3 regions of the Pseudomonas sp. MDV22-iso1 genome follow, and region 2 is predicted to be linked to each of the others. Evidence: predicted binding sites of a transcription regulator. Region 2 holds the regulator's gene; each other region holds the start of a gene.
The links. Region 2 encodes sigma-54, which starts transcription at its own class of promoters, with help from an activator protein. Its sites were predicted from a motif close to ANTGGCATNNANNTTGCTNT; they were not measured.
Positions count from the first base shown of each region.

Region 1 (9,895 bases), on a different contig from region 2:
TTCAGCGCTTCCTGTTCCAGCGCGAGCAATTGCTCCGCCTGCTTACGGCGGAACGGCAGCTTCGAGCCCAGGGAATTGATCAAGCTGTCGAAACGGCTTTTGAACGCTGCCGGCCGCTGGATCACAGGCAGTTGGTAGTGACGCTGGTTGGTGGAGTTGAGGTTGACCGCGATGATCAGGTCACAATGGCTCGACACCACCGGCACGATCGGCAGGGGGTTGAGAATGCCACCGTCCACCAGCATGCGATTGCCCTGCATGACCGGCGTGAACAGGCTGGGAATCGCCGCTGACGCCCGCATCGCCTGATGCAGGCAACCTTCCTGAAACCAGATTTCCTGCTGATTGGTCAGGTCCGTGGCCACGGCCGTGTACGGAATGCGCAGGTCTTCAATATTGATCTCGCCGACGATCTTGCGGATCTGCCCGAACACCTTTTCGCCACGAATTGCCCCCAGGCGGAAACTGACGTCCACCAGCCGCAAGACGTCGAGGTAATCCAGGCTCTCGATCCAGTCGCGATAATCGTTGAGTTTTCCCGCCGCGTAGATCCCGCCAACCACTGCCCCCATGGAGCAACCAGCGATGCACGCGATGTCATAACCACGTCTTTCGATCTCTTCAATGACACCGATATGGGCATAGCCCCGGGCGCCACCTGAGCCCAGTACCAGTGCGACACGCTTTTTCATGAATCGCCCTCGTCTGACAAGGTTTAACAATGCACCCAACGGGGGGCAGGCTACAATCGCCAAGGTCGCTCGAGAGGGTGAAGACGTCGTTTTTTCGACACCCCGTGGCGCCAGATGAGTATCCTCGCCAGCGCTGTAGTTTCAGCAGTGGGGCCAAGGCACTTTTCCTGCGCCAGACCGTCTTACCTGCACGACTGTTTACCTATCTTTGAGGTGTGAGTGATGAAAGCCTGGATCTGTGTACCTATGATTGCCTTGGCGCTCGCCGGTTGTGCCGGCAAAACCGCGTACCGTGAAAGCTGCGGCAGCGGTATCGATGCGGCGTGGCATGAGCTGGACCTGGCCAAGGCCGAGGGTTTCGCCGGTACGGTCAGCTACTCCAAGGCGCTGTCCCTGCTGACGGGCGCCAAGACCCAGCAGCAGTTCGAGGCGTACGAAGGCTGCACCAAAAAGGCCGAGAAAGCGCGCTTCTACATTCGTGAGTCACGCGCCGGGCGATAAGGCATGATGTGATGCTCCAGGGCCATTCGAATCAGGGAGAAAGCGATGTCTGCGTTGGTTGATCGGTTAGTGGCTCAGGTACTGGGCATTGAAGTCCGTCTGATGGCCTGTCAGGCACGCTTGAATGCCCGGACGGACCCGGAAGCGTTGCATGACCTGCGCACCACGGTGCGCCGTTTGCGCAGCTTGTTGCGACCGTTGCGCGGATTGCCGGGTGTCGAACAGCTGGAAGTGGCGGCGTCCGGGGTGGGCGACCTGACCACACCGCTACGTGATCGGGAAGTGCTGGCGGCCTATCTGCTTGAGCATGATCAACCGCAAGCGGCGCAACGGCGCATGGCGCAGATGGCCGAAGCCTATCCCGCCGTGGCCGCGAGTCCCGAGCTTGCGCAGCTGCTGATGATCATCGATGCGTTTTCGCGCTTTCTTCGGGCCTCCCAGCGCCAGGGTTTGCTCAAGGGATTGCGCAAGCGCGTTGAAAAACGCCTGGCCAAACAGTGGAAAAAACTCGATGAAGCGCTGCACGATCCGGCCCACGACCGTCATCGGTTGCGCTTGCTGATCAAGCGCGTGCGCTATGGCATCGAATCCTATCCCGGGCTGGATCGCCTGCCGAAAGCGGCGATGCCGCGACTGAAATCGGCGCAAGGGGCTTTGGGCGATTGGCACGATTGCTGGCAATGGCTGGCCCATGCCGAAGAGGAAGCGGATCTGCAACCGTGCGTCGCGACCTGGCACAAAACCATGGCCGAGGCTGAACGTAGCGCCGATCGGGTTCTCGACAAACTCAGCGCTGCCTGCTTCAAATAAACCACGCGGTCCCCCTGTGGCTGTCGAACACTCTGTCTGCGTACGTTTTTTTTTGGAATAAACGCGGTCCCCTGTAGGAGCTGCCGAAGGCTGCGATCTTTTGATCTTCTGCGCCGTCAAATAAGCCAAAAACCAAAAGATCGCAGCCTTCGGCAGCTCCTACAGGGAACCGCGTGCATAGGATCGTCCGAACGCGACCCTGCATCCAAGGCTCTTATGTCAGTGCTTTTGGCCGGTATAAGCGCTGTATCGCCCTCTCTGGCTGGTTAACATTCCTCCATTCTTTTTCTGCTCCGAGGTCTTCATGCGTTTTTCCGATCTGCTCGACGCCGTCCGCAGCCAGCCGCTGGAGCTGTCTATTCCGGCTGAATGGGCTCAAGGGCGCGCCAGTTTCGGTGGCCTTGTCGCCGCGCTGCAATATGAAGCCATGCGCGCCAAAGTGCCGGCCGATCGCCCGGTACGATCGCTGGCAATCACCTTTGTCGGGCCGGTCGAGCCGGACGTGCCAGTCAGTTTTGAAGTGGATGTCTTGCGCGAAGGCAAGGCCGTCAGTCAGGTGCTGGGCCGGGCCATGCAGAAGGGGCAGGTCGTAACGCTGATCCAGGGCAGCTTCGGTGCGTCACGCCCGTCCGAAGTGTCGGTACCCGCCGAACCCGCGCCGGAAATGAAACACTGGGACAACTGCCAGGAGTTACCGTACATCAAGGGCATCACCCCGGAATTCATGCGCCATCTGGCGATGCGCTGGAGCGTCGGTGGCCTGCCGTTCACCGGCAACACGTCGCGGGAAATGGGCGGTTGGGTGCGTTTACGCGGGGACGTGAAAGAAGAGCCTGTCAGCGAGTCGCATATCCTGGCGCTGGTCGATGCCTGGCCGCCGGCGTTGTTGCCGCACCTGAAAAAACCGGCGATGGGCAGCACGCTGACCTGGACCATCGAATTCGTCCAGCCGGTCCTTGAACTGAGCACGCTGGACTGGTGCAAGTACCTCGTCGACATCGAATACGCCGCTGACGGCTACGGTCATGCAGCCGCGAAGCTGTGGAGCGCGGACGGGCAGTTGATTGCGATGAGTCGGCAAACCGTGACGATTTTCGCCTGATCAATGGCGGCGGTGGCGCTCACGCCAGGCGCGCCACCAGCCGCCGCTGAGGAAAAACCTCGGGAAGGTCACAAACTGCTCGACAAACAAACGCGACAGCGCATCTTTGCGGTCACTGAACGGTTCAGCGGCTTGCTCTTCGAGCTGGTGGCCATGGCGCTGAAGGGCCAGTGCTGCCAGCAGGCCGATGACACCAATGGCGATGTTCACCAGGTTCAGGCCGAACACTCCGGTAACAATCAGCAGAAACGCCACGATAAACAGCGGCACGGCAATCAGGTGCAGCACCAGATTGGTCGGGTGCTGATGATTGTTCGGGTACGCACGCCATTGCCAGGCGGGAAGGTTGGGATGACGTTTACCCATGATGTTTCTCCTCAATCCGTGTTGAACACATGATTGAAGAATAGGCCCGGCGGGGAGGGGTGGCGAATCGAGGTTGGCTATCGATGTGATAGCGATCATGGGCAAAGGGTTGATGCTGATCGCGCCCGTCGACACAAAACAAACTGTAGGAGTGAGCCTGCTCGCGATGGCGTCCTGTCAGTCGACAACATCTTTGCCTGACCCACCGCCATCGCGAGCAGGCTCACTCCTACAAGTTCGTGGGGTTCCCGAAAAGGACAGTCAACACAAAACAAGCTGTGGGAGCTTGCTCGCAAAGGGCCCCTTACAGCTTGAGCTGCCCTATCGCCTTACTCAATTCCCCTGCCAGCGCCGCCAACTCATTGCTGGTAGTCGCCGAGTTGACGGTCTGCGCCACCGTGTTCTCGGTCACGTCCCGGATACTCACCACCGCCCGGTTCATCTCTTCCGCCACCTGGCTCTGCTGCTCGGCCGCCACCGCGATCTGCGTATTGCTTTCGCGCATCTGCGCCACGGCGCTGGTGATTTGTGCCAGTGCCGCGCCGGCCTCCAGCGCTTGTTGCACGCATTCGTCAGCCTTGAGCGAACTGTCCTGCATGAAATCCACGGCGTCGCGGGTTCCGGCTTGCAGCGCCGAGACCATGATCGTGATCTCGTCTGTCGAAGACTGCACACGTTTGGCCAGGTTGCGCACTTCGTCCGCGACCACCGCAAAACCACGGCCCATTTCACCGGCACGAGCCGCTTCAATGGCGGCGTTCAGTGCCAACAGGTTGGTCTGCTCGGCGATGCTGTGAATCACCCCGACCACGCCGTTGATCTTCTGACTGTCCTCGGCCAGGCGCTGAATCATTCCGGCGGTTTGCTGCACCCCTGAAGACAACCCGGCAATCGATAGCTGCACACGACTGACCACGGCCTGACCGCTGCCGGCCAGGGTGTCAGCGGTTTGCGAAAGGTCGCGGGTTGCGCCAGCGTGCTGGGCGATGTGATAAACAGTGGCGGTCATCTCGTTGATGGCAGTGGCGGCCTGATCGGTTTCACTTTGCTGGCCGAGCATGCCGTGACGCACCTCGTCCATGCTCGACGCCAGACGCGCTGCGCCGTCATCCAGGTGCCGCGCAGTGCTGGCAACGGTGGTGACCACGCGCTGATAACCGGCCTGCATCGCGTTGAACGCGCTGGCCATCTGCCCGACTTCATCGGTGCAAGCCAGTGGGACACGCGCGGACAGGTCGCCGGTTTTTTCAACATGCAGCATCACGTCTTTCAACGTATTGAGTTGGCTGAGCAGGAAGCGGATCAACAACTGTGAGGCGCCCAGCATGGCCAGCATCAGGATAAACACCGCCACCGCATAGTTGGCGAACCGTTCGCCGAACACCTGGGTCAGGCTCGGGCCATGCGCAACCAGCGCGACGGATTGGCCGTCGGTCCGGGTGAAGACGTCGGCGCCCATCAGCGGGTTATCGCCAAACACCGGCATCGAATTCAATTCGACCCAGCCATTGGCACTGGCCAGCTCCTGTATCGGTTGACCCTCCAGCATCGGCGCTTCGCCACGCCTGAACGTCAGCAGGTTATCGACCTTGGGCAGCGGTTGCCCGGCAGGCCAGGCATTGAGCAATCGTGCCTGGGCCTGGGCTGACGCCTGGGCGGCGTGACTGCGCGCCTGTTGTTCGAGCTGTACGGCGTACAACACCAGCAACAGGGTGGTGACGAAGGCGACGGCGTTGACCGCCCAGAATTTGTACTTCAACGAGATGTTGCTAAGCCAGGCACCCATGGAGGTCTTCTCTGATAGCGGAAACAGTTTCGGCAAGGTGCCATTATTGTGCCGCTACTGAGGCCGACGAATCTTGATGTGCGTCAAGGTTCCCTGCGAGGCGGTGTACGGGAATTGCCGGGCGTTATGCGCTATCCTTCGCGCCTTCAAAATTCCCTCGCTACAGGATTCCATCCCATGAAAGCCGCCCTCGTCGAACTCATCACTAAAATCAGCTCCGGGTGCATGAGCGATGACGAAATCCTCAAGGTGGCAGACGAAGCGGCCCAGGCCTACGCCGATCCAGTGGCATTTCTGACGGCCAATCCGGACATCAACTACGACGACACCTTCCCGATCCCGTTGGGCGAATGGGTGGTGGTGGGCAGTCTGCCGGAGACGGTGTTGTTCCAGGCGGACACCTACATGGATCTGTTCGCCCAGATCGTCGCCTCGTTCGGCCCGGGTGTCGACTTCAACATCAAGCCCAAGCAGCTGGCCAAAACCGAGGACCTGACCGCGCTTAATCGCATTCAGGTGCAGATGGGCAGCATGAACAAAGAGAATGGCGGCTATGTGCTGATGAACTTCAGCCAGCTGCTCGATGACGAGCTGCAAGTGGTGCTCGTGTTCGGCAACGATGTACCGCGCGTGCTTGAGCTGTGCGCCAAAATCGGCATTGCCGCTGCGCCATCCCTGGAAGCGCTCAAAGTCGCCATCCACGTTTAAGCCAGCAAACGGCTAATAAAACGGAACCCTTGTGAGGGCCGGCTATCCTAAGAGGGCAAACCACTCTTAGGGAGCGTCACCATGGGTTCCACGTTCAACGGTCTGATTGGCCTGATTATTCTCGCCCTGGACATCTGGGCCATCATCAACGTACTGAAAAGTGGCGCATCAACCGGCATGAAAATCGTCTGGGTGCTGCTGATTCTGCTGCTGCCGGTTCTGGGCCTGATTATCTGGGCCATCGCCGGACCACGGGGTAATGTGCGGATCTGATCGAACATGCAAATCCGACACTTTTCTCTGTAGGAATGAGCCTGCATCGCGATGCGGTCTGTCTGTCACATGCTTGCTGAATATGCCGCCGTCATCGCAAGCAGGCTCGCTCCCACACGTTCTATTTTTTCATGTCAGCGCGCATCCGTTTGAACGATCACTCAGCGTAAAAGTCCAGATACATGTAAGCCCACTTGCGGGTTTTATCGAGGAGGCAGTGATGCAAAAGTGGAAAATCACTTTCGTGGATGATCACGGTGAAACAGTCGACGAAGTCTTTGAGTGCGACGAGTGCCCGGACAACGAGCACGCCGCCAAACTCATCAAGGCCCGTCTCCTGCCGGTCGCTGCCGAACTGGATCTGAACGATCTGGAAGGGCGAACCGATGATGCAAGCGTCAAAAGTCTCAAAACCCAGAACAGCATACAAATCCTCGGCATTACTCCCGTCTGATACAACTCCTGTCACATTGATAACAGGCCTTGGCAGCTGCTCGGTCAAAGGGCTACTCTGCAAGCGAGATCAGCGATTGGATCGCTAAGGTCTGGTCTTGTCAGCTACATGCTTGTTCCCATCGGCAACCTGGTTGTCGTATCGCCCTCACCAATCGGCTGAGGGCGTCGGGAGTACGGAAAGTCTATCCATCGGATTCAGGAGGACGTTTCATGAGCACAGCCTATCAAGAAGACATCAGCAGCAGCGTGCTGCGCCGCATGAAAGAAGGCGGTTTCGACTTTTCAAAATTCCATCCCATCGAGTTCTACGCCATTTTTCCCGACGAGGAGCGGGCTCGCAGAGCAGCAGGTCACTACCGTGGTGAATCCTTGAATGCGCAAATCAGCGTGCGCGACGACGGCGCCTGGGCGCTGGAACTGAGCAAGGTGATGTACGCCACCTACGATGACATTGGCGATTTCGAGCAGGGTTTCGAGGCGGTGGTTGAGCCTCTGGGCGGCATCATCGAAGGATGGGGCGTGAAGCAGGAGGTACGAGGGCTACTCGCATAACACTATGAACAGCAACATTACTCAGCAACGGCTGACCTTCGGGTTGGCCGTTTTCGTTTGCGCTTGATAAACATCTTTTGCTCTTGTCTTTGATTCATAACATTTCAAAAGGCAAAAAAAAGCCGCCCAAAACAGGCGGCTAAAAGGGAAGTTCGGTGAGCTTTTCCAGCGAATGCGCCAATTATCCGCGGCCTCAGCCAAGCAGTGAAATCAACTCTGACTATGCTGGTGATAGCGACAGCATTGCTTCGCAATGGAGCGGGGGCGATCAGGTTGGGGCATTTGCCGCACAGGATTGGTGCGGTATGGCTGAGGCGTTTATCCAACCGATTGATATCAAAGCGTTTATGCCGATGGCACGGGCCTTGCGATGCCTAGATGTCCGGGTGACAAGGAGTACGGCATGATCCGCACCTATTTTGATGAAATGTACGATGCCGGCGGCCAGGTCCGCCCGCATTATCGGGAGTTTGCCCGCTGGCTTGCCGAGACGCCTGACGAGCTTCTGGCGCAACGTCGACGCGAGGCCGATCTGTTGTTTCACCGCGCCGGAATTACCTTCACGCTCTACGGTGACGAGCAGGGCACGGAGCGTCTGATTCCTTTCGACACCATCCCGCGCAGCATTCCCGCCAGCGAGTGGCGCGTCGTTGAGCGCGGCTGTATCCAGCGGGTCAAGGCGTTGAACATGTTCCTCGCCGACCTTTACCACGAGCAGCGCATCATCAAGGCCGGCATCATTCCGGCCGAGCAGGTGCTGGCCAACGAGCAGTACCAGTTGGCGATGCAAGGGCTTGATCTGCACCGGGATATCTATAGCCACATCTCCGGCGTCGATCTGGTGCGTGACGGCGACGGCACCTATTACGTGCTCGAAGACAATCTTCGAACGCCGAGCGGCGTCAGCTACATGCTCGAAGACCGCAAGATGATGATGCGGCTGTTCCCCGAACTGTTTTCGGCCCAGCGCATTGCGCCCATCGACCACTATCCCAACCTGCTGCTCGACACGCTGAAAAGCTCCAGCCCGATCGATAACCCGAGCGTGGTGGTGCTGACGCCGGGACGCTTCAACAGTGCATTTTTCGAGCATGCGTTTCTGGCGCGGGAAATGGGCGTTGAGCTGGTGGAAGGTGCGGACCTGTTCGTGCGGGACGACAAGGTGTTCATGCGCACCACCGACGGACCAAAAGCCGTCGACGTGATTTACCGTCGTCTCGACGATGCCTTTCTCGATCCGCTGGCGTTCAACCCGGACTCGATGCTCGGCGTGCCGGGGCTGCTGTCGTCCTACCGCTCGGGCAATGTGGTGCTTGCGAATGCCATCGGCACCGGGGTGGCGGACGACAAGTCGGTGTATCCCTTTGTCACCGACATGATCCGCTTTTACCTGGATGAAGAGCCGATCCTCAAGAATGTGCCGACGTTCCAGTGCCGTAATCCTTCTGAACTTTCCCACGTGCTGGCCAATCTTCCAGATCTGGTGGTCAAGGAAACCCAGGGGTCCGGCGGCTACGGAATGTTGGTCGGGCCGGCGGCGACCGCTGCGGAAATCGAGTCGTTCCGCGCACGCATCAAGGCCAAGCCCCACGCGTACATAGCGCAGCCGACCTTGTCGCTGTCGACCTGTCCGACCTTTGTTGAAAACGGCATTGCTCCACGCCACATCGACTTGCGTCCGTTTGTATTGTCTGGCCGGGAAACCCGGGTCGTGCCCGGTGGTTTGACCCGTGTCGCCCTGCGCGAAGGCTCTTTGGTGGTGAATTCCTCCCAAGGCGGCGGAACCAAGGACACCTGGGTAGTCGAGGATTGAAGGAAGCTTGCCATGTTAAGTAGAACTGCCTCGGATCTGTATTGGATGTCGCGTTACCTGGAGCGGGCGGAGAACCTCGCACGGATGCTCGACATCAGTTACTCCCTGTCACTGATGCCGCAGGATGGCCGCGGTGACGGGTTGCACGAACTCGCGATGCCGCTGCTGATCACCGGCACCCTGGACGATTACCTCGAGCGCCACGGCGATCTGCATGCCGAACGCTTACTGCATTTCTTCGCCCTGGACGCAGCAAATCCGGCGAGCATCTACAGTTGCCTCGGTGCGGCGCGGGCCAGTGCCCATGCGGTGCGTGGCCGAATCACAGCCGACATGTGGGAAAACATCAACGCCACCTGGCTGGAAATTCGCGGGATTGCCGATCAGGGCCTGAGTCGCTACGGCATGAGCCGTTTCTGCGAATGGATCAAGGAGCGTTCCCACCTGTTTCGCGGCGCGTCCTACGGCACGATCATGCGCAACGATGCCTTCCGATTCATTCGTTTGGGCACCTTCATCGAACGGGCGGACAACACGCTGCGCCTGCTCGACGCCCGATACGAAATGGCCGGTGATCAGGCGGAAGCCGTGAGCGACGGCACGGCTCACGCGTATTACCAGTGGAGCGCATTGTTACGGGCCTTGTCGTCCTTCGAGGCCTACACCGAAATCTACCGTGATGCACCCGGTGCCCGGCACGTGGCCGAGTTGCTGTTGCTGCGTGCGGACGTTCCACGATCCCTGCGCGCCTGCACGGAAGAAATCGACCAGATTCTTGCCCAGTTACCCGGGGCCAACGGACGTCCCGCGCAACGCCTGGCCGCAGAAATGGATGC
Region 1 is NZ_JBYVMF010000001.1:416,876-426,770, forward strand. Features, by position in the region: gene AC3ZVB_RS01900 (patatin-like phospholipase family protein) at 1-692, opposite strand, end outside; gene AC3ZVB_RS01905 (hypothetical protein) at 915-1,193, shown strand; gene AC3ZVB_RS01910 (CHAD domain-containing protein) at 1,239-2,003, shown strand; gene AC3ZVB_RS01915 (acyl-CoA thioesterase) at 2,308-3,105, shown strand; gene AC3ZVB_RS01920 (Mpo1-like protein) at 3,106-3,471, opposite strand; gene AC3ZVB_RS01925 (methyl-accepting chemotaxis protein) at 3,776-5,257, opposite strand; gene AC3ZVB_RS01930 (hypothetical protein) at 5,435-5,965, shown strand; gene AC3ZVB_RS01935 (PLDc N-terminal domain-containing protein) at 6,047-6,238, shown strand; gene AC3ZVB_RS01940 (hypothetical protein) at 6,459-6,692, shown strand; gene AC3ZVB_RS01945 (ribonuclease E inhibitor RraB) at 6,905-7,246, shown strand; gene AC3ZVB_RS01950 (circularly permuted type 2 ATP-grasp protein) at 7,650-9,059, shown strand; gene AC3ZVB_RS01955 (alpha-E domain-containing protein) at 9,072-9,895, shown strand, end outside.
Region 1: a site for sigma-54 is predicted at 7,599-7,618, ahead of AC3ZVB_RS01950 (circularly permuted type 2 ATP-grasp protein). Genes of this name have one in related genera too.

Region 2 (9,895 bases):
ACGTGAGCGCCGCGCTGGCGTTGCACGAGCAACTGCTTCCAGCGCTGTTGCGGCTTGTAGAGGTCATCGAGCGCAAGGCTGAGGAGGTCCATCACCACGTCAAGACCGGCCGCACGCACCTGATGGATGCGATGCCAGTACGCATGAGCCAGGTCCTCAACGGTTGGGCACAACAGCTCAAGGCCAACATCGGCCACTTGCAGGACTTGCTGCCAAGCCTTCAATCCCTGGCTCAGGGCGGAACGGCGGTCGGCACTGGCATCAACGCTCATCCCGAATTTGCGGCGCGGTTCAGCGAGCAGCTGAGCAAACTGACTCTCGTGCCGTTCACGCCGGGTAAGGATCTATTTGCGCTCATTGGCTCGCAGGACACTGCTGTCAGCGTCTCTGGCCAGTTAAAAGCCACGGCGGTGTCGCTGATGAAAATCGCCAACGATCTGCGCTGGATGAATTCCGGCCCGCTGGCCGGTCTCGGCGAAATCGAACTTGAAGCGTTGCAGCCTGGCTCTTCTATTATGCCGGGCAAGGTCAATCCGGTGATTCCGGAAGCCACTGCCATGGTCGCCGCCCAGGTGATCGGCAACGACACGGTGATCACCATCGCCGGTCAGTCGGGCAATTTCGAACTCAACGTGATGCTGCCGATCATCGCCCAGAACCTGCTCAGCAGCATCGAGCTGCTGGCCAACTCCAGCCATCTGCTGGGCGAGAAGGCCATTGCCAGCTTCAAGGTCAACGAAGCCAGGCTCAAGGAAGCGCTGTCACGCAACCCGATCCTGGTGACAGCACTGAACCCGATCATTGGTTACCAAAAAGCCGCCGAGATTGCCAAGAAGGCCTATCAGCAGGGCCGCCCGGTAATCGATGTCGCTTTGGAACATACCGACCTGACACGCAGCCAACTGGAAGAGCTACTCAATCCAGAGAAGCTCACTGCAGGCGGCGTGTAATCACCGCAATCGCTTTGGAGGCTCACCATGGAGCATTGGAAACGCACGATCGAAAGGGCAAACCGTTGTTTCATGCTGGGCGAACTGGTCGATGCCCGAGAGGCCTACTTGCAGGCATTGGCGCTGGCCCAAGTGTTGTTCGAACGCTGGCGGGACGCTGATGAAGCGGTTGCGGCCTGCGTGATCTCCCACCACAACCTGGCGGACTTGCATTTGCGTCTGAATCAGCCGGAGGAGAGCGCCGAGTACTTGTGCGCCATCCACCAGCGGCTGCTGCAGACCATGCAGAACGCGCGACTGGCACCGGCGCTGCGTGAAGCCGCGTTGCGTCAAAGCAGTAAAACCTATGTCGAGCTTTTGAACTTCATCAGTGAGCACGGTGAATACCCTCGTACTCATCGCCTGCTGCACATCGATGCCGCTTCAGCTGCCAATCCACCTGCGTCTCTTCATCATGGAGTTCACTGAAAATGGCTTTTACCTTGCCTGCATTGCCTTACGCCTACGATGCACTGGAACCGCACATTGATGCCAAGACCATGGAGATCCATTACACCAGGCACCACCAGACTTATATCAACAACCTGAACGCCGCCGTCGAAGGCACCGAATTCGCCGAGTGGCCAGTGGAGAAACTGGTGGCTGCCGTTCAGCAACTTCCTGAAAAACTTCGAGCAGCGGTCATCAACCAGGGCGGCGGACACGCCAATCATTCGCTGTTCTGGGAAGTGATGGCACCACAGGGTGGCGGCACACCTGAAGGTGCGCTGGCCAAGGCGATTGAAGAGCAGTTGGGTGGTCTGGACAGCTTCAAGGACGCGTTCACCAAGGCCGCACTGACCCGATTCGGCAGTGGCTGGGCCTGGTTGAGTGTCACCCCGCAGAAGACCCTGATCGTCGAAAGCAGCGGTAACCAGGACAGCCCATTGATGAATGGCAACACGCCCATCCTCGGCCTGGACGTCTGGGAACACGCCTATTACCTGCAGTATCAAAACCGCCGTCCGGAATACATCAATGCGTTTTACAACGTGATCAATTGGCCGGAAGTCGCAGCGCGCTATCAGGCTGCGCTGAGCTAAGTCTTCTATAAATACCAACCAAGGCTGATTATGGGCACTGAAACACTGGCGACCGGAAGTGGACGAATGTTTCGTTACGCGTTGGGATCGCTACTACTGCTGGCGGGCATGTCGTTGTTGTTTGTCCAGGGGCTGGCATGGCTGGATCTTGAGCCGAAACTGATGCGCGCATTGCAAGGCGGGGCTATCTGCGCCTTGGGTACGGCCTTGGGCGCGGTGCCGGTTCTGGTCATTCGGCGGATGCCTCAGACCGTGAGCGATACGCTACTGGGTTTCGGTGCCGGGGTGATGCTGGCGGCGACGGCGTTCTCGCTTATCGTGCCAGGCATCTCTGCTGCTGAAGGTCTGGGTCTGTCGCCTTGGGCCGCCAGTGGCCTGATCAGTTTTGGCATCATGCTCGGCGCGTTCGGGTTGTATCTGGTCGACCTGAAAGTCTCTGGCGCCAGTCCGGAAATGTTGGTCGGCACGCTGGAGCGACCGGTGATTCCGCCGCGGATCTGGTTGTTCGTGTTTGCCATCATCGCCCACAACATTCCCGAAGGCATGGCCGTCGGTGTTTCGGCAGGTGGTGGAATGCCTGATGCCGACAGCCTGGCGATGGGCATCGCGTTGCAGGACGTGCCGGAAGGGCTGGTAATCGCGCTGGTGTTGGCGGGGGCGGGCATGTCCAGGGTGAGGGCATTTCTGATTGGTGCAGCGTCAGGGCTGGTTGAGCCGGTTTTCGCACTGCTGTGCGCCTGGCTGGTCAGCCTTGCTGAGCTGCTACTACCGCTAGGACTGGCGCTGGCTGCCGGGGCGATGCTGTTGGTGGTCACGCACGAAGTCATCCCCGAGTCGCGCCGTAACGGTCACGACAAACTGGCCAGCCTTGGGTTGCTGATCGGGTTTTGTCTGATGATGGTGATGGATACGGCGCTGGCCTGAGGTTAAAGATCTTTTGGTTTTACTCGCCTTCGCCGAAGTAGTCGTTGATCAACGCTTTGAGATCATCAAGCGCCTTTTGCTCATCTTCGCCTTCGGTGCTGATGTAAATTTTGGTCCCCTTGCCGGCCGCGAGCATCATCATTGCCATGATGCTTTTGCCGTCGACCGTTGATTCCGGCGTGCGTCCTACTCTGATCGTGCAATCCTTGAACTGCCCGGCGACGCCGACAAATTTTGCAGAAGCGCGAGCGTGCAGGCCCAGCTTGTTGATGATTTCGATTTCCAGAGCAGGCATCGCGATGTGAATCCTTTAGCTGAGGTCGCGGTGGCGGACCTGGACGTTCTTCAGGGATTGTTGCAGGGTCTGACCCAGGCGTTCGGTCAGGTAGACGGAGCGGTGATGCCCGCCGGTACAGCCAATAGCGATGGTGACATACGCGCGGTTGCTCGCGGCAAATCTTGGTAGCCATTTGAGCAGGTAGGTGGAAATGTCCTGGAACATCTCCTCTACGTCCGGTTGCGCTGCCAGGTAGTCGGCAACCGGTTGGTCCAGCCCGGACTGCTCGCGCAACTCGGGCTTCCAGTACGGATTGGGCAGGCAGCGCACATCGAACACTAGGTCGGCGTCCACCGGCATGCCACGCTTGAACCCGAAAGACTCCACCAGGAACGCCGTGCCGGGCTCAGGCTGATTGAGCAGCCGCAGCTTGATGGTGTCGCGCAGCTGATACAGGTTCAGGTTAGTGGTATTGACCTTGAGGTCAGCCAGGTCGGCGATAGGGCCCAGTAAATTGGTTTCGTCGGAGATCGCCTCGGCCAGCGAGCGATTGGCGTTGCTCAGCGGGTGCCGGCGACGGGTTTCCGAAAAACGCTTGAGCAGTGTTTCCTCGTCGGCGTCCAGGTACAACACATCGCACTTGATGTGTCGGCTGCGGACTTCTTCCAGCAGCTCTGGAAACCGCGACAGGTGGCTTGGCAGGTTACGCGCGTCGATGGACACGGCCACCAGCGGTTGAGCCAGTTCCGTGTGAATCAGTGCGCGTTCGGCCAATTCAGGCAGAAGCCCTGCCGGCAAGTTGTCGATGCAGTAGTAACCGTTGTCTTCAAGGACATCGAGCGCGGTACTTTTACCTGAGCCGGAACGGCCACTGACAATGATCAAGCGCATGATTACTGACCGTTCTGCTCGTCCAGGACAACCTGATACAAGGCTTCATTGCTCGAGGCACTACGCAGTTTTTCGCGCACTTCCTTGCGATCGAGCATGCTGGCGATCTGACGAAGTAGCTCCAGGTGCGCATCGGTGGCGGCTTGCGGGACCAGCAGAACAAACAGCAGGTCAACCGGAGCGCCGTCGATGGCGTCGAAATCGATGGGTGCGTCCAGGTGCATCAATGCACTGATTGGACTTTCGCAGCCTTTGAGGCGGCAGTGGGGGATCGCGATGCCGTTGCCAAAACCGGTAGAACCGAGTTTTTCACGGGCGACCAGGCTCTCGAAGACATCCTGCATGGCCAGATCCGGCACTTCGCGGTGGATTAGGTTGGCAATTTGCTCGAGGGCTTTCTTTTTGCTGCCGCCCGGCACGTTCACGAGGGAACGGCCGGGGGTCAGGATGCTTTCAAGTCGGATCATGGGTTGGGAGTGTTAACGACCGGTTGCGCCCTGGAGGAGGCTCTGGGTCTTTTCCTTATGCTTTTTGAGTTGGCGATCCAGCTTGTCGGTCAGCAGGTCGATGGCGGCATACATGTCTGAATGCTCTGCGTTGGCGACCACTTCTCCGCCGGGGATATGCAGCGTGGCTTCGATTTTCTGCAGCAGCTTCTCGACAGTCATCGTGACTTGCACGTTTGTGATCTTGTCGAAATGCCTCTCTAACCGGTCGAGTTTTTCGCCGATATAAGTGCGCAGGGGTTCGGTCACTTCCAGTTGGTGTCCACTGATGTTGACTTGCATACAGCTTCTCCTTCGTTGCCAGTGCATAAAGCGGTAGATCAGATGATCTACCACTGGAACGCTGTGGCGTGGCTTACATCAACCGCTTACGTTCGCTCGAAGGCGCGATCCCGAGGGATTCGCGGTACTTGGCGACGGTGCGGCGAGCCACCTGAATGCCTTGTGCCTCCAGTAAACCAGCGATCTTGCTGTCACTCAACGGCTTTTTCTGATTTTCCGCGGCAACCAGTTTTTTGATGATCGCGCGGATCGCCGTGGAAGAGCATTCGCCGCCTTCGGAAGTGCTGACGTGGCTGGAGAAAAAATATTTCAGTTCATAAATGCCCCGGGGGGTATGCATGAATTTTTGCGTGGTTACCCGTGAAATCGTCGACTCGTGCATGCCCACCGCCTCAGCGATGTCATGCAGCACCAGCGGTTTCATGGCTTCGTCGCCATACTCCAGAAAACCGCGCTGATGCTCGACGATCTGGGTGGCTACTTTCATCAACGTTTCGTTGCGGCTTTGCAGGCTCTTGATGAACCAGCGAGCTTCCTGCAACTGATTGCGCATGAAGGTGTTGTCTGCGCTGGTATCGGCGCGGCGAACAAAGCCGGCGTATTGGGCGTTGACCCGCAGTCGAGGCACCGATTCCTGGTTGAGCTCGACCAGCCAGCGTTCGTTGTCCTTGCGCACGATCACATCAGGAACGACGTATTCGGCTTCACTGGATTCGATTTGCGAGCCCGGGCGTGGATTAAGACTCTGAACCAGTTCGATCACCTGGCGCAGTTCGTCTTCCTTCAGCTTCATGCGGCGCATCAGCTGGCTGTAATCACGGCTGCCCAGCAGGTCGATGTAATCGGTGACCAAACGCTTGGCTTCGGCGAGCCAAGGGGTTTTGGCGGGCAACTGGCGCAGTTGCAACAGCAGGCATTCACCCAGGTTACGGGCGGCGATGCCGGCGGGTTCGAATTGCTGGATGCGGTGCAGGACGGCTTCGATTTCATCGAGCTCGATGTCCAGTTCCGGGTCGAAGGCTTCGAGAATTTCCTCGAGGGTTTCGTCCAGATAGCCCTGATTATTGATGCAATCGATCAGGGTCACGGCGATCAGGCGATCAGTGTCGGACATCGGTGCCAGGTTCAGTTGCCATAGCAAGTGGCTTTGCAGGCTTTCGCCGGCGGATGTGCGGGTGGTGAAATCCCACTCGTCGTCATCGTTGCTAGGCAGGCTGCTGGCGCTGGTCTGGTAAACGTCTTCCCACGCGGTATCAACAGGCAACTCGTTGGGGATGCGCTCGTTCCAGTCACCTTCCTCGAGGTTGTCCACCGTAGGGGCGGTTTCCTGGTAGGAGGGTTCCGAAACATCGGCGTTAGGTTGCTGTTCGGCTTTGTCGGCCAAAGGATCGGCGTTGTCGAAGTCGTCGCCTTCTTCCTGGCGTTCGAGCATCGGATTGGACTCCAGAGCCTCCTGGATTTCCTGTTGCAGGTCCAGGGTCGACAATTGGAGAAGGCGGATGGCCTGTTGCAGCTGAGGTGTCATCGTCAGCTGCTGGCCCATTCTCAAGACTAGCGATGGTTTCATGGCAGGGGCTTAAACCTTATTCGCCGGCGCGCTTGCGCCATCCACTACAGGGCGCCGAGGCGCCAAACATAAGCAAATCATATGCCCGAAACCGCAGCGTTTGCCTAGAGCGCTGTAACAATAAAAAAACGTTGATTTTTTATCGGTACGAGCGCTCGGACGAATGACCAGGCACTTCCGCGCTTACAAGCGGAACTCGTGCCCCAGGTACACTTCCTTGACCAGGTCGTTGGCCAGGATCGTGGCGGAGTCGCCTTCGGCGATCAGTTGGCCATCGTTGACGATATACGCCGTTTCGCAAATATCCAGGGTTTCACGGACGTTGTGGTCAGTGATCAGGACGCCGATGCCCTTGGCCTTGAGGTGATAAATGATCTGCTTGATGTCACCCACCGAAATCGGATCCACGCCGGCGAACGGTTCGTCGAGGAGGATGAATTTCGGGTTGGTGGCCAGCGCGCGTGCAATCTCCACGCGGCGACGTTCACCGCCGGACAGGCTCATGCCGAGGTTGTCGCGAATGTGGCTGATGTGGAATTCCTGAAGCAGGCTTTCGAGCTCCTTCCGGCGGCCCGCCTTGTCGAGTTCCTTGCGGGTCTCGAGGATCGCCATGATGTTATCGGCCACCGACAGTTTGCGGAAGATCGACGCCTCTTGCGGAAGATAGCCGATACCGGCCTTGGCTCGGCCGTGCATTGGCTGATGGCTGACGTCGAGGTCATCGATCAGTACACGGCCCTGATCGGCCTGCACGAGGCCGACAATCATATAAAAGCAGGTGGTCTTGCCGGCGCCGTTGGGCCCGAGCAAACCGACGATCTGACCGCTGTCGATGGACAGGCTGACATCACGCACAACCTGGCGGCTCTTGTAGGCTTTGGCCAGATGCTGAGCTTTCAGAGTTGCCATTACTGGGCCTTCTGCTCGTCGGTTTTCTTTTTAGGTTGAATTACCATGTCAATGCGTGGACGCGACTCGGTCACCTTGCTACCTGTAGCGCGACCAGCGCTCGCCAGCTTTTTCTCGGTGTCATAGACGATTTTCTCGCCTTGAGTGACGTTGTTGTCCTTGTCGATGACCTTGGCCTTGTCGATCAGTACAACGCGGTTTTGCGTGGCGTGGTACTGGATGGTCACACCCCAGCCCTGAACGGGTTTGGCATCGCCGGCGGTTTGCAGTTGCTCGAAGTAAGCCAGGTTGCCGACCGAGGTGACCACGTCGATGTCGCCATTCGGCGCGCGGGTCATGGTTACCTTATTGCCGGTAACCTTCATCGACCCTTGGGTGATGATCACGTCGCCGGTGTAAGTGGCAACACCGTTCTTGTCGTCCAGTTGGGCATCGTCGGCCTGAATGCGAATTGGCTGTTGCTGATCGTTCGGCAGAGCCCAGGCGCTCACGCTTCCCAGTGCTGCGCCCAGACTGAGCAAAATAGGGAGGGTTTTAACGAGCCTCATACTGTCCTCTTACGTTCGATAGCAGGTGTATCCTGCTTTCTTTCAAATACGCTTTCATTCCCGTACCAGTCGAGACGCCACCGGCGCCGTCGATTCTAACGGGTTGCTCGGTCTGCGCATATTGCTCCTGCGGGAACACCGTCATGCGAGTACTGGTGATCAAGGTGTCGCGATTCTTCTCGTCGGTGCGTTTGACGCGGACGTTGTCAATCAGTTCGACTTCGGTGCCGCCTGAGTTCACTTCACCGCGTTCGCTGGTGACGTGCCACGGAAAATCGGTACCGCGGTACATGTTCAGGTCGGGTTTGGTAACCAGAGTAATGTCCGTGGCTTTCACGTGCTCGGCTTTCTCCGAGGTCATTTCATACTGCACTTTGCCGTCTTCGAGGTATTGCAGCGTGTGAGTGTTGGTCGCATACCAATCGATAGGGCTTTCTTCTGTATTGGTCGGAGGCTTGTCGAGGAAGCGTTCCGGGCTGATGTTCCAGTAGCCGACCGCGGCAAATATCGCCGCGATGCAACCGAACACCAATATGTTGCGAAACTTTTTGCTCAGCATAATGGGCTCACAGGTATGCAGCGTTCGCCGCATCGAGGCGGCCTTGGGCACGCAGGATCAATTCGCAGAATTCGCGAGCGGCACCTTCACCACCACGGGCATGAGTGACGCCATCAGCATGTTCGCGCACGAAACTGGCGGCATTGGCCACTGCCATGCCCAGGCCTACGCGGCGTATCACCGGCAGGTCCGGCAGATCGTCGCCGAGGTAGGCGACCTGTTCATAGCTTAGGCCGAGTTGGGCAAGAAGCTCGTCAAGCACCACCAGTTTGTCTTCGCGACCCTGGTAGAGGTGGGGGATGCCGAGGTTTTTTGCCCGGCGCTCAACCACCGGAGTCTTGCGACCGCTGATGATAGCGGTCTGAACGCCGGCTGCCATCAACATCTTGATGCCCTGGCCGTCGAGGGTGCTGAAGGTTTTGAATTCGCTGCCATCTTCAAGGAAGTAAAGGCGTCCGTCAGTCAGGACACCGTCGACGTCGAAGATCGCCAGCTTGATGTTCTTGCCGCGTTGCAGCAGATCGGTACTCATTACATGACTCCCGCGCGGAGCAGGTCGGAGAGGTTGAAGGCGCCGATCGGACGGTCCTCCTTGTCCACGACCACCAGGGCGTTGATTCGATGGTCTTCCATGATTTTCAGGGCTTCCGCGGCCAGCATGTCGGCGCGTGCGGTTTTGCCGTGAACCGTCATGACCTGGTCGATGGTTGCATTATGGATGTCGATGGCGCGGTCGAGGGTGCGGCGCAAATCACCGTCGGTAAAGATCCCGGCGAGTGTGCCGTCGGTTTCCAGGATCGCGGTCATTCCCAGGCCCTTGCGGGTCATTTCCATCAAGGCGTCCTTCAGCAGGGTGCCGCGCGGAACCTGCGGCAGCGCTTCACCCGCGTGCATGACGTTTTCCACTTTGAGCAGAAGACGACGGCCAAGGGCGCCACCTGGATGGGAAAAGGCGAAGTCTTCAGCGGTGAAGCCGCGTGCTTCCAGCAATGCGACGGCCAGCGCGTCACCCATGACCAGGGCGGCGGTGGTCGACGACGTGGGCGCCAGGTTCAGCGGGCACGCTTCATGTTCGACGTGGACGTTGAGGTTGACCTCGGCGGCTTTGGCCAGCGTCGAGTCAGGATTGCCGGTCATGCTGATCAGCTGGATGCCCAGGCGCTTGATCAGGGGCAGCAGGGTCACGATCTCGGAGGTCGAGCCGGAGTTGGACAGGGCAAGGATGACGTCGTCACGGGTGATCATGCCCATGTCGCCGTGACTGGCTTCAGCCGGGTGCACGAAAAAGGCCGTGGTGCCAGTACTGGCGAGCGTGGCAGCGATCTTGGTGCCGATGTGCCCGGATTTCCCCATGCCGACTACGACTACGCGGCCTTTGCTGGCCAGAATCATCTCGCACG
Region 2 is NZ_JBYVMF010000008.1:39,397-49,291, reverse strand. Features, by position in the region: gene AC3ZVB_RS11610 (class II fumarate hydratase) at 1-950, shown strand, start outside; gene AC3ZVB_RS11605 (DUF2753 family protein) at 978-1,418, shown strand; gene AC3ZVB_RS11600 (superoxide dismutase) at 1,421-2,032, shown strand; gene AC3ZVB_RS11595 (ZIP family metal transporter) at 2,063-2,956, shown strand; gene AC3ZVB_RS11590 (HPr family phosphocarrier protein) at 2,976-3,251, opposite strand; gene rapZ (RNase adapter RapZ) at 3,267-4,124, opposite strand; gene ptsN (PTS IIA-like nitrogen regulatory protein PtsN) at 4,127-4,591, opposite strand; gene hpf (ribosome hibernation-promoting factor, HPF/YfiA family) at 4,604-4,912, opposite strand; gene AC3ZVB_RS11570 (RNA polymerase factor sigma-54) at 4,986-6,479, opposite strand; gene lptB (LPS export ABC transporter ATP-binding protein) at 6,663-7,388, opposite strand; gene lptA (lipopolysaccharide transport periplasmic protein LptA) at 7,388-7,936, opposite strand; gene lptC (LPS export ABC transporter periplasmic protein LptC) at 7,923-8,495, opposite strand; gene AC3ZVB_RS11550 (KdsC family phosphatase) at 8,503-9,027, opposite strand; gene AC3ZVB_RS11545 (KpsF/GutQ family sugar-phosphate isomerase) at 9,027-9,895, opposite strand, start outside.

Region 3 (9,895 bases), on a different contig from region 2:
CCTTGAGCTTTTCACCGTCCAGATCGACGCTAACCAGCTGTGCCAGTTTAAGAGCAGCGCGGAATGCGTTACGGCGCTGGTGATAAACCACTTCGTCGGGCATCGGACCGTGGTAGCAGCGAGTGCCAGCCGTTTCGTCGATGGTCAGCGCGCCATTGCTTTCCCAGGCGATGCGAACACCATCGTGGAAGCCTTCGACCTTGAACGGTTCGCCGGCGAGCAGGAAGCGTTCACCGTCCCGTGGAATCATTTCGTCAAGCGAGATCGTGCCGCTGTCACGGTCAATACCCACCAGATAGCTCTGGAAGCGCTGGCTGCGCTCATGGAACGTAATGATCAGAGGGTCGTGGCTGTCTTGCAGCTGACGTAGGGTGCCGGAGATCTCAAGGGGCGTTGCGAGCACCTTGGGTGGCTGCGGAGCATCTTCCGCGCTTGAGGCATTGAACACGGTTCATCAATCTCCAGACAAAATTTGACTGCGGCTAGCCAGCATTTTGCCAGCATGTTTCTCGTCTTGATAGTGCGGGCTCATCGGCGGGTTCAAGCCTGACTGAGAGGCCCCCGCTTCGCGAGTACAGAGGTCGATCCGCGGGCGTCATAAAGCGCTGGTGTGTCGCCGCCGTGGAGGATTTTCAGCTGGGTAGCCGTGGCAGCCTGTTGCATCATGATGGACTGGCCATTGCTGACGTTGGTGCTCTGGCACTGGGCCAGTAGATCGGTGAGAACATCACTCTGAGCCAGCAACTGATCGCCAATGCTCGATTGGGCGGCCAATTGCTCCAGACCCTGGCGATTGATCGGCAGGTTGAGGCTGGCGAGGATCGCACTGCGCTTGCGGCCATGCTGTTCAAGCAAAATGATCAATGCCTGCTTCTGCGCCAGAATGTCTTCGAGCAGTCGCATGTCGCGACCATGCAACGCGATGGCCTCGGTTTGCAATAACTCGAGCAATTGTTGCGCTGGAGCAAAGTCGTCGATGATCAGTTGCAGTAAATTAGTATCGTGCATGGCTGGCCTTGGGTTTTAAGCGTCCAAAAGCCTCGCGCAGACCGGAGCCTAGCGCTGGGCTTCGAAGTTGAGCAGTTTGCTGGCTACACGGTTGCTGTCGACTTTATAGCTGCCATCGGCAATCGCTGCTTTCAACTCTGCCACGCGGGCATTATCGACAGCGGGCTGATCGCGCAGCTTGTCAGTGACCTTTTGCAACTGCTGAGCCTCATTGCTGAGGTGTACCGATTCCCCGCTTTTGACGGTAGTGGCCTCTGCGGCCGGGGTATTCAGCGGCGCGGACTTGGCGGCTTCGGCCGTGTCCTTGCTGGCGCTGGTACGTGTACTGCCCGTAAGTGACGAGGAGCTGTTAAGACGGCTGAAATCGATGACCATGATCAAAAAACCTCTGGGTATTTGGACGCTTGCCATGTTTTCGGCCAAACCCTGGAAAACTTTAGACTCATTTATCAATGAGCTTGCGCGCGTCAGCACTTGCCCTGGATGAGTAACAGTTTAGGGAACAGTCGAGCGGCGCGCCATCTAAACACCAATACCCGAGGTACTACATGGCGACTTCCACCTGGCCGGGCGCGATAACTTGCGCCTTGATGACCCGCTGGGAATTCAGGTTTTTTACGCGTATCTGGTCTCGCAAACCACCGTTGGACAGCGCTTCTCCCGGCATGCGCACGCTGAGTGTGCCGCTACGGGCGGTAATCACCACCTGATCGCCCTTGGTGATGACTTCCGCCTGCTCGATGTTCACCAGCGTGATCAGTTGATCGGCGACCATTGGTCGGGTCAGTTTTTGCCCGATCGCCTGATCCAGCGAAGTCAGGTAGCCCTGGCTGATCAGGCTGATGTCACGCTCGCGCAGGATCACATCGTCGGGTTCGACAACACCGAGGCGACGCAGCGGTCGGGTGGTGGTAACGACGTCGCGGAACAGCCGGACTTGAGCGGGTACGAACACGGTCCAGGGGGCGGCGCCCTCGCAGCGAACCTTGACCGTAACACGCCCCAATGGCTTGGCCGGACTCTCCAGGCTCGCTGTCAATTCCTTGTCGCACATTGGCATGCGCAGACGCGGATCGAGCTGGCTGACCTGGATCTCATAACGACCTTCAGTTTGACTGGTCGCCAAATAGTCTTCTACGGTGAATTCAAGAAAGCCCTGGGTGACGCCGATAAGCATGTCAGGCAAGGTAACCGCATCAGCAAGGGCAGGGCTGCCAGCGTTGAACAGGCAAACGGCCGACATCGCGCAAAGCGATTTGCGAAAGTTTGAGGTCAGGCGTCGGAAAAATGTCGGTTCTGTGTTCATACGAGTTAAAAAGCAAGCGCCGTGCCGTTTAGCAATGAATGTGCGTCGCAACACACTGAAGCGTTGGTAGTAGGAGTCTGGGCATGGCTGGTGTAATGGATTCAGTAAACCAGCGCACGCAACTGGTAGGGCAGAATCGCCTGGAGCTGTTGTTGTTCCGTCTTGACGGCCCGCAGCTCTATGGGATCAATGTATTCAAGGTTCGCGAGGTGCTGCAATGCCCCAAGCTGACCGTGATGCCCAAGTCCAATCCTGTCGTGTGCGGTGTGGCGAGTATTCGGGGGGCGACCATTCCGATTATGGATCTGGCAATGGCGACCGGTTCAGGTCGATTGCTGGATCAGAGCAATCCGTTCGTGATCATCACGGAGTACAACACCAAGACCCAGGGTTTCCTGGTGCGCTCGGTGGAACGCATCGTCAACATGAACTGGGAGGAGATCCATCCGCCGCCCAAGGGCACTGGACGCGATCACTACCTCACGGCAGTGACCCGCGTTGACAATCAGCTAGTCGAAATCATCGACGTCGAGAAAGTCCTGGCGGAAGTGGCGCCGACACCGGAAGCGATTTCCGTGGGCGTAGTGGATGTCGAAACCCAGCACAAGGCGCTGTCCCTGCGCGTGCTGACGGTCGACGACTCGTCGGTGGCACGCAAGCAGGTCTCGCGTTGTCTACAAACGGTCGGCGTCGAAGTGGTGGCGCTGAACGACGGTCGGCAAGCGCTGGATTACCTGCGCAAGTTGGTCGATGAAGGTAAAAAGCCGGAAGAAGAGTTCCTGATGATGATTTCCGACATCGAGATGCCGGAAATGGACGGGTACACCCTCACCGCCGAGATCCGCAGTGACCCTCGCATGCAAAAGCTTCATATCATCCTGCATACTTCGTTGTCGGGGGTGTTCAATCAGGCGATGGTCAAGAAAGTCGGTGCCGATGACTTCCTTGCCAAATTCCGCCCTGATGACCTGGCATCCCGGGTAGTCGACCGGATCAAAGCAGCAGATATCAGCTAGGGGCCTTTTGTCCCTGGCGGTCAACACGAGTTAAGAGGCGGCATCATTGTCTACGGGTAATTTGGATTTCGAACAGTTCCGGGTATTCCTGGAAAAAGCCTGTGGCATTTTGCTTGGTGAAAACAAGCAGTACCTGGTATCGAGCCGTCTCAACAAACTGATGGAGCAGCAAGGTATCAAGTCCCTGGGTGAGCTGGTCCAGCGCATCCAGACCCAGCCGCGCAGTGGTTTGCGCGAGATGGTGGTGGATGCCATGACGACCAACGAAACCCTGTGGTTTCGTGACACCTATCCGTTTGAAGTCTTGAAGAACAAGGTACTGCCGGAAGCGATCAAGGCGGCGCCCGGCCAGCGCCTGCGAATCTGGTCGGCCGCGTGCTCGTCGGGTCAGGAACCGTATTCGCTGTCGATGTCGATCGATGAGTTCGAGCGGGTCAACCTGGGGCAATTGAAGATGGGTGTGCAGATCGTTGCCACTGATCTTTCCGGCACCATGCTGACCAACTGCAAGATTGGCGAGTACGATAGCCTGGCAATCGGTCGTGGTCTTTCGCCCGAGCGTCTGCAGCGTTATTTCGATCCCAAGGGACCGGGACGCTGGGCCATCAAGGCGCCGATCAAGAGTCGGGTGGAGTTTCGCTCGTTCAATCTGCTGGACAGTTACGCGGCGCTTGGCAAGTTCGACATCGTGTTCTGCCGCAACGTGTTGATCTACTTCTCCGCCGAGGTGAAGAAAGACATCCTGTTGCGCATCCATAGCACGTTGAAACCGGGGGGCTATCTGTTCCTCGGCGCTTCCGAAGCGCTGAATGGATTGCCGGATCATTACCAGATGGTCCAGTGCAGCCCGGGGATCATTTACCAGGCGAAGTGATGCAATTGCGGCAGACATAAAAAAGGAGTCCTCAGGGGCTCCTTTTTTTGTATGCCGCAATTGCAGCTCCTACACGGATAGGTGTTGTCCTTGGAAAGCGGCAGAAAAGCGGCAGGCGGCGGAAGTCGATTGCCGCTTTTCTGTCATTGCCACACTTGCCACTGCCCGCAAACCCACTGTTTGCGGGGTTTCTCCAATTGGCACGCGGCTTGCTAAGTTCACCGTACGAAAAATCAGGTCACCCGAAGGTTTCCCGACATGAGCATCAGCTTCGATAAAGCGCTCGGTATTCACCAACAGGCTCTCAACTTCCGCGCACAGCGTGCCGAAGTCCTGGCCAACAACATCGCCAACGCGGACACCCCGAACTACAAGGCTCGGGATCTGGACTTCTCGAAGGTGCTTGCCGAACAGAGCGAGAAAACCAAGAGCGGCGGCGGTTTCGCGCTGAACATGACCAACAGCCGTCATATCGAGGCCCAAGGCTTGGACAGCGGTGACGAGTCATTGCTGTATCGCACGCCGATGCAACCGTCGATTGATCAGAACACCGTGGACGCCCAGCTGGAACAGTCGAACTACGCGGAAAACTCCGTCAACTTCCAGGCCAGCTTCACCTTGCTCAACAGTAAATTCAAAGGGCTGATTTCAGCCCTGCGCGGAGAATAATTCATGTCCCTGTCCAGTGTTTTCAACATTGCCGGTAGCGGCATGAGTGCCCAGACCACTCGCCTGAACACCGTCGCCAGTAACATCGCCAACGCCGAGACCGTCTCGTCGAGCATCGATCAAACCTACCGCGCGCGTCATCCGGTGTTCGCCACCATGTTCCAGGGTGGCCAGAGCGGCGGCAGCGATTCGCTGTTCCAGAATCAGGACGCGGCGGGTCAGGGTGTGCAAGTGCTGGGTGTGGTCGAAGACCAGAGCAACCTGGAGGCTCGCTACGAGCCGAACCATCCGGCTGCTGATGCCAAGGGCTATGTCTACTACCCGAACGTCAACGTCGTGGAGGAAATGGCCGACATGATTTCCGCGAGCCGGTCCTTTCAGACCAACGCCGAAATGATGAACACGGCCAAAACCATGATGCAGAAGGTCCTGACTCTCGGTCAGTGATAAGGGGCGACTCAGATGAGTGTTACCGATACGACAAGCGGTTTGAGCCTCAACGACATCCTGGCCAACTCCTCGATCAAGAACACCTCCACCACCAGTGATGGCCTGGCGTCGGCAACCAATAGCGCTGCCGGCAAAAAAGCCCTGGGCAAAGACGCGTTCCTGCAGTTGCTGGTGACCCAGCTGAAAAACCAGAATCCGCTCGAACCGCAGGACAACGGCGAGTTCGTCGCCCAATTGGCGCAGTTCAGCAGTCTGGAAGGCATCACCACACTCAACGATACGGTGAGTGGCATTGCCGGTAACTACAACTCGTCGCAGGCTTTGCAGGCCTCGTCGCTGGTGGGGCGCTCCGTGATCGCGCCTAGCGATAAAGCGGTTGTCGATACCTCCAAGAGCATGACCGGTACCGTGGCCATTCCGGGCTCTGTCCCTGCTGTCGCGCTGAAGATTTCCGACAAGGACGGCAAGGTCGTCCGCACCATCGACATGGGCAGCCAGACTGCCGGCAATGCCAGCTTTATCTGGGACGGAAAAGACAGCGCGGGTAATACGGTCGAGTCGGGTACTTACACCTTCGCGGCGACGGCCACCATCGACAGCCAGGCTGTATCGCTGGTCACCAACCTGCCAGCGACGGTCAATAGCGTGACCATCAGCCAGACGGGCGGTGAGTTGATGCTCAACCTCGCCGGGCTGGGCAGCATCGCCCTGTCCAAAGTACAAACCATTGGTATGTAAAGCCGACTAACCCGGCATAAAGGAGTGAAACATGTCTTTCAATATCGGCCTTAGCGGTCTCTTTGCAGCCAACAAACAACTGGACGTGACCGGCAACAACATCGCCAACGTCGCGACCACCGGTTTCAAATCGTCCCGTGCGGAATTCGAAGACGTCTACTCGGCCACCAAGCTGGGTACCGGAAGCAAGGTCGTCGGCAGCGGTGTGCGCCTGGCCAACGTTTCCCAGCAATTCACCCAGGGCGATATCAGCAGCACCGGTAACGTACTGGACATGGGCATCAACGGCTCCGGTTTCTTCGTGCTCAATAACAGCGGTTCGCTGTCCTACACCCGCGCCGGTACGTTCAAGGTCGACAAGGACGGTTATGTCACCAACACCGACGGCACTTCCCGCCTGCAGGGCTACGGTGTGGATGCCAGCGGCAAGATCCAGAACGGTATGTTGACCGACCTGCGTATCGACACCTCCAACCTGGCTCCGAAGTCGAGTAGCGCGGTGTCGTCGACGATTAACCTGAACTCCACGGATAAGGTCATTGACCAGACCGTTGCCACCAACAAATTCGATCCAACCAAGTCTGAGACCTATAGCAAGCAATTCAATACGCCGATCTACGACAGCCAGGGCAATCAGCACGAGATGAATCAGTACATGGTGAAAACCAGTGCTAACACGTGGGATACCTACACGCTGATCGATGGACGCAACATGGACGGCAGCCTGCCGACCAACCCGGTTCCTTCGACCATGACATTTGACTCGGCTGGCAAACTAACCCAAATCAGTACGCCAGTGACTCCGCCGACGACTCCGCCGACTTCGACCATCAGCAATGAGCTGAAGGTGACCAACTGGGTTCCAGGTACTGTGACCGACGGCGTGTGGAAGGCCAACGGCGCCAGCTCCAACCCGGATGGCGTGACCATCGCCATGGGCAACACCACCCAATACAACGCCGACACCGCACGTTCGATTCCGGTACAGAACGGCTACGCCACTGGCCAGATCACCAACCTGACCATTGATGGCAGCGGCGTACTGCTGGCGAATTTCAGTAATTACCAAACCAAGCCGATCGGCCAGATATCGTTGGCCAGCTTTACCAATGAACAAGGCCTGCAAGCGGTCGGTGGCACTGCCTGGAAAGAAACCTACTCATCGGGTATTCCGGGCTACGACTCGCCGGAAACCGGTAGCCTGGGTACGATCCGCTCCAATTCCCTGGAAGAGTCCAACGTCAACGTGACCAATGAACTGGTCGACCTGATCAAGGCGCAGAGTAACTACCAGGCGAACGCGAAGACCATCTCCACCCAGAGCACCATCATGCAGACCATCATTCAGATGACCTGATGCTGGTTGGGTTGTAGCGTTAAACAAAAACCCCTCGGAAGAGGGGTTTTTTATATCTGTGTGTATATCAAGATCAAAAGATCGCAGCCTCGTTACACTCGACAACTCCTACAAGGAATCACGCTCCCGGCCTGACCCTGTAGGAGCTGTCGAGTGAAACGAGGCTGCGATCTTCTGATGTTTAAAGACCTGAAAAAGAAAACCCCCGACACGCCTGAGGCCTGTCGGGGGTTTCGTTTTACCGGCTCAGCTTATTGGCAAGCTTCGCAATCCGGCTCGTCGATGGCGCAAGCCTTCGGCACTGGAGCTGGACCGGCTGGAGCTGCCAGAACCGAATCTTCACCGTGGTTGCCGCCGCTCGAAACAGCGTTCAGCTTGCCCGTGTTGATGGTCGACTTCTCGGTGCTGGTCGCTGCCAGGGCACGGAGGTAGTAAGTGGTTTTCAGACCACGGTACCAAGCCATGCGGTAGGTGACGTCGAGCTTCTTGCCCGAAGCGCCAGCGATGTACAGGTTCAGCGACTGAGCCTGGTCGATCCACTTCTGACGACGGCTTGCCGCGTCAACGATCCACTTGGTGTCCACTTCGAACGCCGTTGCATAGAGCTCTTTGAGTTCTTGCGGGATACGCTCGATCTGCTGCACCGAACCATCGTAGTACTTCAGGTCGTTGATCATGACCGAGTCCCACAGACCGCGAGCCTTCAGGTCGCGAACCAGGTACGGGTTGATCACGGTGAATTCGCCCGACAGGTTCGATTTCACATAGAGGTTCTGGTAGGTCGGTTCGATCGACTGCGAGACGCCAGTGATGTTGGCGATGGTCGCGGTCGGTGCGATGGCCATGATGTTGGAGTTACGAATGCCTTTCTGTACACGGGCGCGAACCGGTGCCCAGTCCAGGGATTCGTTCAGGTCAACGTCGATGTACTTCTGGCCACGTTGCTCGATCAGGATCTGTTGCGAATCCAGCGGCAGGATGCCCTTGGACCACAGCGAACCCTGGAACGTCTCGTAGGCACCGCGCTCGTCAGCCAGGTCGCAGGAAGCCTGGATCGCGTAGTAGCTGACCGCTTCCATCGACTTGTCGGCGAACTCGACGGCAGCGTCGGAACCGTAAGGAATATGCTGCAGGTACAGCGCGTCCTGGAAGCCCATGATGCCCAGACCGACTGGACGGTGCCTGAAGTTGGAGTTCTTCGCTTGGGGCACCGAGTAGTAGTTGATGTCGATAACGTTATCGAGCATGCGAACCGCGGTGTTCACGGTGCGTTCCAGCTTGGCGGTGTCCAGCTTGCCGTTGACGATGTGGTTCGGCAGGTTGATCGAGCCCAGGTTGCAAACGGCGATCTCGTCCTTGTTGGTGTTCAAGGTGATCTCGGTGCACAGGTTCGAACTGTGAACCACGCCCACGTGCTGCTGCGGGCTGCGCAGGTTGCACGGGTCTTTGAAGGTCAGCCAAGGGTGGCCGGTTTCAAACAGCATGGACAGCATTTTGCGCCACAGGTCTTTGGCCTGAATGGTCTTGAACAGCTTGATCTTGCCCGGGTACTCGGATAGGGCTTCGTAGTACTCGTAACGCTCTTCGAAGGCCTTGCCAGTCAGGTCGTGCAGGTCCGGTACTTCGGACGGCGAGAACAGGGTCCATTTGCCGTCATCGAAGACGCGCTTCATGAACAGGTCAGGAATCCAGTTGGCAGTGTTCATGTCGTGGGTACGACGACGATCATCACCGGTGTTCTTGCGCAGCTCGATGAACTCTTCGATGTCCATGTGCCAGGTTTCCAGGTAGGCACAGACAGCGCCTTTGCGCTTGCCACCCTGGTTAACGGCAACGGCGGTGTCGTTCACGACTTTCAGGAACGGAACAACGCCCTGGGATTTGCCGTTGGTGCCCTTGATGTAAGAGCCCAGTGCACGAACCGGTGTCCAGTCGTTGCCCAGACCGCCTGCAAATTTCGACAACATGGCATTGTCGTGAATCGCGTGGTAGATGCCCGACAGGTCATCCGGCACGGTGGTCAGGTAGCAGCTCGACAGCTGTGGACGCAGGGTACCGGCGTTGAACAGGGTCGGAGTCGACGACATGTAGTCGAAGGACGACAACAGGTTGTAGAACTCGATCGCACGGTCTTCTTTGTTCTTTTCTTCGATGGCCAGGCCCATGGCCACGCGCATGAAGAAAATCTGCGGCAGTTCGAAGCGGATACCGTCCTTGTGGATGAAGTAACGGTCGTACAGGGTTTGCAGGCCCAGGTACGTGAACTGCTGATCGCGCTCGTGGTTGATTGCCTTGCCGAGTTTTTCCAGGTCAAAGGTGGCCAGGACCGGGTTCAGCAATTCGAATTCGATACCCTTGGCGATGTAGGCAGGCAGGGCCTTGGCGTACAGGTCGACCATCTCGTGGTGGGTCGCGCTTTCTGCAACGTTCAGGAAGCTCAGGCCTTCGGCACGCAGGGTGTCCATCAACAGGCGAGC
Region 3 is NZ_JBYVMF010000005.1:283,111-293,005, reverse strand. Features, by position in the region: gene AC3ZVB_RS09235 (flagellar brake protein) at 1-448, opposite strand, end outside; gene AC3ZVB_RS09230 (flagella synthesis protein FlgN) at 541-1,008, opposite strand; gene flgM (flagellar biosynthesis anti-sigma factor FlgM) at 1,057-1,383, opposite strand; gene flgA (flagellar basal body P-ring formation chaperone FlgA) at 1,553-2,314, opposite strand; gene AC3ZVB_RS09215 (chemotaxis protein CheV) at 2,398-3,330, shown strand; gene cheR (protein-glutamate O-methyltransferase CheR) at 3,377-4,204, shown strand; gene flgB (flagellar basal body rod protein FlgB) at 4,463-4,873, shown strand; gene flgC (flagellar basal body rod protein FlgC) at 4,877-5,320, shown strand; gene flgD (flagellar hook assembly protein FlgD) at 5,336-6,061, shown strand; gene flgE (flagellar hook protein FlgE) at 6,093-7,418, shown strand; gene AC3ZVB_RS09185 (ribonucleoside-diphosphate reductase subunit alpha) at 7,670-9,895, opposite strand, start outside.
Region 3: a site for sigma-54 is predicted at 4,401-4,420, ahead of flgB (flagellar basal body rod protein FlgB). Genes of this name have one in related genera too.